Regions from separate parts of the Streptomyces sp. WMMB 714 genome, predicted to be linked through region 2. Evidence: predicted binding sites of a transcription regulator. Region 2 holds the regulator's gene; the other holds the start of a gene.

Region 1 (3,407 bases), on a different contig from region 2:
CGGCTGACCTCGCCGCGCACGTCGGCTGTCCGCTCCGCCCGCGTGAGGCGGGGCGGGCAGCCGGATCGCGAGTCGCTGCCTGACGGCGGCCCGCCCTGTCAGGGGGTGAGCCGCCGTCAGGGTTCCCAACTCGCGCCGGGCGCTGGCACTCGGGCCGGGAACGCGGGGCACTCGGCGAGTGCCCCGCGTTCCCGGCCTCAGCTTGACGGCTCGGGACGGACGGTGACGGGCGGTTACGCGGCGCCCCTCTCCTCCCCCGTGTCGTCCCCCTTCTCGTCGTCGACGATCTCGGCGTCCACGACGTCCTCCTGGGAGTCCGCTCCGCCGGGCCCGGAGGACTCGGTCCCGTCCGCTGCCCCGCCTGCGGCGGCACCGCCCGCGGCGCCTGCCTGGGCGTCGCCGTACATCGCCTGCCCGAGTTTCTGGCTGACGGCGGCGACCCGCTCGCTCGCCTGGCGGATGGCGGTGGTGTCCTCGCCCTTGAGGCGCTCCTTCAGATCCGCGACTGCTTCCTCCACCTCCGACCTGACGTCGCCCTGGACCTTCTCCTGGTTCTCCTTGAGGAAGTCCTCCGTCGTGTAGACGAGCTGTTCGGCCTGGTTGCGCGTCTCCGCGTCCTCGCGGCGCCGGCGGTCCTCCTCGGCGTACTGCTCCGCCTCCCGCATCATGCGGTCGATCTCTTCCTTCGGCAGGCTGGAGCCGCCGGTGACCTGCATCTTCTGCTCCTTGCCCGTGCCCTGGTCGCGGGCGGAGACGTGCATGATCCCGTTGGCGTCGATGTCGAAGGCGACCTCGATCTGGGGGACGTTGCGCGGTGCCGGGGGCAGGCCCGTCAGCTCGAAGGAGCCGAGCTTCTTGTTGTAGGCCGCGATCTCGCGCTCGCCCTGGAAGACCTGGATCGTCACCGACGGCTGGTTGTCCGCCGCCGTGGTGAAGACCTCGGAACGCCTCGTCGGGATGGTCGTGTTGCGCTCGATCAGCTTGGTCATGACGCCGCCCTTGGTCTCGATGCCCAGGGACAGCGGGGTGACGTCGAGCAGCAGGACGTCCTTGACGTCGCCCTTGATCACTCCGGCCTGCAGCGCCGCCCCGATGGCGACGACCTCGTCCGGGTTGACGCCCTTGTGCGGGTCCTTGCCCGTGAGGTCCTTCACCAGCTCGGTCACGGCCGGCATGCGCGTGGACCCGCCGACCAGGATCACGTGGTCGATCTGCGACACCTCGATGCCGGCGTCCCTCACCGCCGCGTGGAACGGCTCCTTGCAGCGCTCCAGCAGGTCCGCGGTGAGCTGTTCGAACTGGGCGCGCGTGAGCTTCTCGTCCAGGTGCAGCGGACCCTCGTCCGTGGCCGTGATGTAGGGGAGGTTGACGGTGGTCTCGGTCGCGGACGAGAGCTCGATCTTGGCCTTCTCGGCTGCCTCCCGCAGCCGCTGGACCGCCATCCTGTCCTTCGACAGGTCGATGCCGTGGCCGTTCCTGAACTGCTTCACCAGATGGTCGACGACCCGCTGGTCCCAGTCGTCGCCGCCGAGGCCGGTGTCGCCGGACGTCGACTTCACCTCCACCAGGCCGTCGCCGATCTCCAGGAGCGAGACGTCGAAGGTGCCACCGCCGAGGTCGAAGACGAGGACCGTGTGGTCGTCCTCCTTGTCCAGGCCGTAGGCCAGGGCCGCCGACGTCGGCTCGTTGATGATCCGCAGGACGTTCAGGCCCGCGATCTCACCGGCCTCCTTGGTGGAGGTGCGCTGGGAGTCGTTGAAGTAGGCGGGCACCGTGATGACCGCCTCGGTCACGTCCTCCCCGAGATACGCCTCGGCGTCCCGCTTCAGCTTCTGCAGCACCCTGGCGGAGATCTCCTGCGCGGTGAACCGGTTGCCGTCCACGTCGCCGGACTCCGGGAAGCGCCACTCCGGATCTCCCGCGTGCCGTTTCACCGAGCGTGCGGTGCGGTCCACGTTCGTCACCGCCTGCCGCTTGGCGACCTCGCCGACGAGGACCTCCCCGCCCTTGGCGAAGGCCACCACGGACGGGGTCGTCCTGGCTCCTTCGGCGTTCGGGATGACGGTGGGTTCACCGCCCTCGAGAACGGACACCACGGAGTTCGTGGTCCCCAGGTCGATTCCGACTGCTCGGGCCACCTCGACTCACCTCTCCTCCTCCGCCGTCGCCGTCGCGAAAATCGGCGAGCGGCCCCGGAGCAGCAGGCGAACGGGCCATGGCCGGTGCCGCCACCGGCCTGCCGCGCCCCACTGCCGCAAGGCCGGCGAATGCCTACACTCCCTGCATAAAAGTTGAGCGGGGCAGTGTCAAGGGCTGCCGGGGGTCGGTTTGACGGCGGTCGGCCTCGTGTGAGCACCCGCGGCGCCTCCGCGAAGGCGCACACCGAACAGTGGCGGTGGGCGCCGCGCCTCGCGGTGTCAGCCGCTGACCCGGGCGACCAGCACGCAGGCGTCGTCCCGGCCCTCGCGGTCGCCGAACTCCTCGACGACGGCGCGCACGCACTCCTGAGCCGTACGCGCAGCGGCGAACCGGCCGGCGAGGGCCAGCAGCCGCTGCGAGCCGCCGTCCTGCACATGCCCGCCGGGCAGCAGGGGATCGAGGGCAGTCCCGGAGGGGGCGTCGCCGTACGAGGTGAGTCCGTCGGTGTGCAGGACGAGCAGGTCGCCCGCCTCCAGCACTTCGGTGCGCTGCCCGTAGGCGGCGCCCGGGGCCGCGCCCAGCAGGACACCCTCCGGCGGCCGCAGCACGCGCCCCTCGCCCCCGCGGAAGAGCAGCGGTGCGGGATGCCCGGCCTGCGACCACGTCAACGTGCGGTCCGCGGGCCGGTAGCGGCAGCAGACCGCGCTGCCCAGGGCCGGCTGTGCGGCGGAGTCGAGCAGCTGGTTCAGGTGACCCATCAGCGCCCCCGGCTCGACGCCCGCCACCGCCATGCCGCGGACGGCGCCCAGCAGCATGGCCATCCCCGACGTCGCGGCGACTCCGTGGCCGGTCAGATCGCCCGCGGACAGCAGCGTGGCTCCGTCGGGCAGTTCGAGGGCGTCGTACCAGTCGCCCCCGATGAGGGTGCTCGTCGCCGACGGGAGGTAGTGCGAGGCGATGTCGAGGGAGCCGTCGGCGTGCCCGCCGGAGCGGGAGAAGCGCCGCGAGCCCCGCCACTGCGGCAGCACCGACTCCTGCAGCTCGACGGCGATCCGCCGCTCGGCCTGCGCCGCGTGCTGCTCGTGCCGCACCGTCTCGCGCGTCTCGAGGACGGCCAGCTCGCTCCGGCGCAGCTCGCTGACGTCCCGGACGACCGCCCACATGGCCGCGGTGCCGCCCTGGTCGTCGAGTACGGGTTCCCCGAGGAGGTGCAGCGTGCGTACGGCGCCGTCCGGCCGCATGATGCGGAACTCGCGGTCGATGGGGCG
Region 2 (3,407 bases):
GAAGGACGCCACCGAGGCCGAGATCAAGAAGGCCTACCGGAAGCTCGCACGTGAGAACCACCCCGACGCCAACCGGGGCGACGCCAAGGCCGAGGAGCGCTTCAAGAACGCTTCCGAGGCGTACGACGTACTGGGCGATCCCAAGCGCCGCAAGGAGTACGACGAGGCGCGCACCCTGTTCGGCAACGGCGGGATCAGGACGGGCGGGCCCGGCGGCCCCGGTGGCGCGGGCGGATTCAACTTCGACCTGAGCGACCTCTTCGGGGGCGGCCAGCCGGGCGGCGGCCCGGGCGGCCCCGGTGGCGCGGGCGGCTTCGGCGGCGGTCTCGGCGACGTCTTCGGAGGTCTGTTCAACCGTGGCGGCGCCGGTACGCGTACCCAGCCCCGGCGCGGCCAGGACGTCGAGTCCGAGGTGACGCTCAGCTTCACCGAGGCAGTCGACGGTGCCACCGTGCCGCTGCGGATGTCCTCCTCGGCGGCGTGCAAGACGTGTGCCGGCACGGGTGACAAGAACGGCACGCCCCGGGTGTGCCCCACCTGCGTCGGCACCGGTCAGGTCTCACGCGGCGGCGGTGGGGGCTTCTCGCTGACCGACCCGTGCCTGGACTGCAAGGGCCGCGGCCTGATCGCCCAGGACCCGTGCGACACGTGCAAGGGCTCCGGCAAGGCGACGAGTTCGCGCACCATGCAGGTCCGCATCCCGGCGGGCGTCAGCGACGGGCAGCGCATCCGGCTGCGCGGCAAGGGCGCCCCCGGCGAGCGGGGCGGCCCGGCCGGCGACCTCTACGTGATCGTGCACGTCGACGCGCATCCGGTCTTCGGCCGCCGCGGCGACAACCTGACGGTGTCGGTGCCGGTCACCTACCCGGAGGCGGCGCTCGGCGGCGAGATCAAGGTGCCCACCCTCGGCGGTCCGCCCGTCACGCTCAAACTGCCGCCGGGCACGCCGAGCGGTCGTACGATGCGGGCACGCGGAAAGGGTGCCGTGCGCAAGGACGGGACGCGCGGCGACCTGCTGGTCACGATCGACGTATCGGTTCCGAAGGATTTGAGCGACAAGGCGAAGGGCATCCTGGAGTCCTACCGCGAGGCGACGGCGGCGGAGGACCCGAGGGCCGCGCTGTTCAAGGCCGCGAAGGGAGACTGAGGTGAACGGCCGGGGCGGACGACGCAATCCTTATCAGCTGACGGACGAGTCACCGGTGTACGTCATCTCGGTGGCCGCTCAGCTCTCGGGCCTGCACCCGCAGACGCTGCGGCAGTACGACCGTCTGGGTCTCGTCTCGCCGGACCGGGCGGCCGGCCGCGGCCGCAGGTACTCCGCCCGGGACATCGAACTGCTGCGTCAGGTGCAGGAGCTGAGCCAGGACGAGGGCATCAACCTCGCGGGCATCAAGCGCATCATCGAACTGGAGAACCAGGTCGCCGCGCTCAAGTCGCGCGTCGTCGAACTGCAGCAGGCGGTCGAGGGCGCAGCGGCGGCCATGCAGCAGCGCGAGGCCCAGGTCCACGCCTCGTACCGCCGGGACCTCGTGCCGTACCAGGACGTGCATCCGCAGTCCGGGGCGCTCGTCGTCTGGCGTCCCAAGAAGAGCCGCGACTGAGCACGTCAGTTGCCCGAACGGCCCCCTCGCGCGTCCGGCGCGCAGGGGGCCTCGGTGCGGCAGGGACGCGCGGGGCCCCGGCGGCCCCTGGCAGGCGCCCCCGCTCGGCAGGGCCGCCGTGCAGCCTGCCCGACACGTACGGCTGTGCGAGGCGGAACATGCACGTGTAACCCGACCGGGTGTGTGCAGTTGGCCGCAGGGGCGGGTCAGGCCGAGCGTGGGGGCATGACGTCGACACGCGCGGCACTTACCGCTTTCGTGACATGCACCACCGCCCTGGCCGTGATGGGCGCGGCCGGCGCTCCGGCGCCCTACCCGCCGCCCTCCGAGGGGAGCCGGTGGCCGCACGGGACGGTCAGAACGGTCGGGAGGCTTGTCGCGAAGCTGTCGGACAACCAGGTCGAGTCGTGCTCGGCAGCCGTCGTCGACTCTCCGAGCGGCAGCGTCGTCGCGACGGCGGCGCACTGCATCGCCAGCCCGGAGCGTCCGCAGAAGCCGCAGGCGATCTACTTCCAGCCCGGTTACGAGGGGCAGGGCGGCCCGAAGGCCGTCCTCGCGAAGGGCTGGAAGGCCACGTCGTGGCGGACGGCACCGGGCTGGGACGTGCGCAAGGAGCTGGAGGCGATCCTCCCGCACGACTGGGCGTTCCTGCGGATGGAGAAGCGGGGCGGGCGCACCATCCAGGACGTGCACGGCGCGAATACCCTGAAGACGGAGCCGGTTCCGGGCGGCACGACGGCCACGCTCGGCTACCCGGTCACCTCGCCCTACGACGGGGAGTCGCTGAACTACTGCGCGGGCGAGGCACGCCGCTACGGCCGCGGTGAGATCGCGGCGGCCAACGTCGGGGCCCTGGCGCTCGAGCCGTGCCGGCTGACGCAGGGCGTCAGCGGCGGTCCGTGGCTGCGGGACTTCGACAAGTCGCGGGGTGCCGGGACGCTGGTGGCCGTGACGTCCGTCGGTTCGGACGACGAACTGCTGGGGCGGCCCTACCCGAAGTCGGCGAAGACGCTGCTGAAGGAGATCGGGGGCCGCTGAGCCGCTGCCCCGGCGTCTGCTCCGTCTGCTCCCTTCCCCGCCCCGGCCGCGCCCTGCCCCGGCCGGGGGTTCCGTGGCAGCACGGGCGGCGGGCCCGTTCAGACGCCGCGCCCCATCGTGCGGTCCACGGCGATCTCGATGAGCACGCGCTCGGGGTTGGGGCGGGGCCGGCGGCCGTAGCGCTCCTCGTAGCGGCGCTCGGCGTCCGAGACCGCGTCCGCGTCCTCACGTACGCGGGCGCGGCCTTCCAGTGTCGACCAGCGCCCGCCGTCGACCTGGCAGAGCGCCACCCGCATGCCTTCGGCGCCCGCCGCCGCGATGTTCCGCACCTTCTTGCTGGTCCGGCGCGATACGACGCGGGCCGTCGCCGTACCCGGTTCGAAGGTGACGCTGACGGGCACCACGTGCGGGGTGCCCCCGGGCCTGAGGGTCGTGAGCGTGGCGTAGTGGCGTTCCCGCCAGAAGGCGGCAAGGGCTTCGGAGACGTCGGCTGCCGGAAGCGGTGCGGGGGAGGAAGGCGTACGCGTCATGGGAACGAACCTAACGCCCCTATAGTTGAGTGGAATAGACTCAACTTGCTGGATGCTGAACAGTGCAGTGGGGGTACCCGCCGGACCGGGCTGTACGGTCCCGGCCGGCCGGGGCGCTACCGAAGAGCAGCGAGAAGAAGGAGGCACGCACGCCAGTGGACGCCGAGCTGACCAACAAGAGCCGTGACGCGATCAGCGGGGCGAACGACCGTGCGGTGACGGACGGGCACCCCGA

What was found. The regulator HspR, encoded in region 2, represses chaperone genes until heat shock. The targets are predictions, from matches to a motif close to TTGAGNNNNNNNNNCTCAA.
Region 1: the regulator HspR is predicted to act here: its motif matches at 2,292-2,310, upstream of dnaK (molecular chaperone DnaK).

The regions. Positions count from the first base shown of each region.
Region 1 is NZ_FMHJ01000009.1:237,929-241,335, forward strand. It holds gene dnaK (molecular chaperone DnaK) at 234-2,138, opposite strand; gene H181DRAFT_RS18470 (PP2C family protein-serine/threonine phosphatase) at 2,418-3,407, opposite strand, start outside.
Region 2 is NZ_FMHJ01000004.1:368,482-371,888, forward strand. It holds gene dnaJ (molecular chaperone DnaJ) at 1-1,147, shown strand, start outside; gene H181DRAFT_RS09450 (heat shock protein transcriptional repressor HspR) at 1,149-1,604, shown strand; gene H181DRAFT_RS09455 (trypsin-like serine peptidase) at 1,830-2,642, shown strand; gene H181DRAFT_RS09460 (pyridoxamine 5'-phosphate oxidase family protein) at 2,741-3,172, opposite strand; gene clpB (ATP-dependent chaperone ClpB) at 3,328-3,407, shown strand, end outside.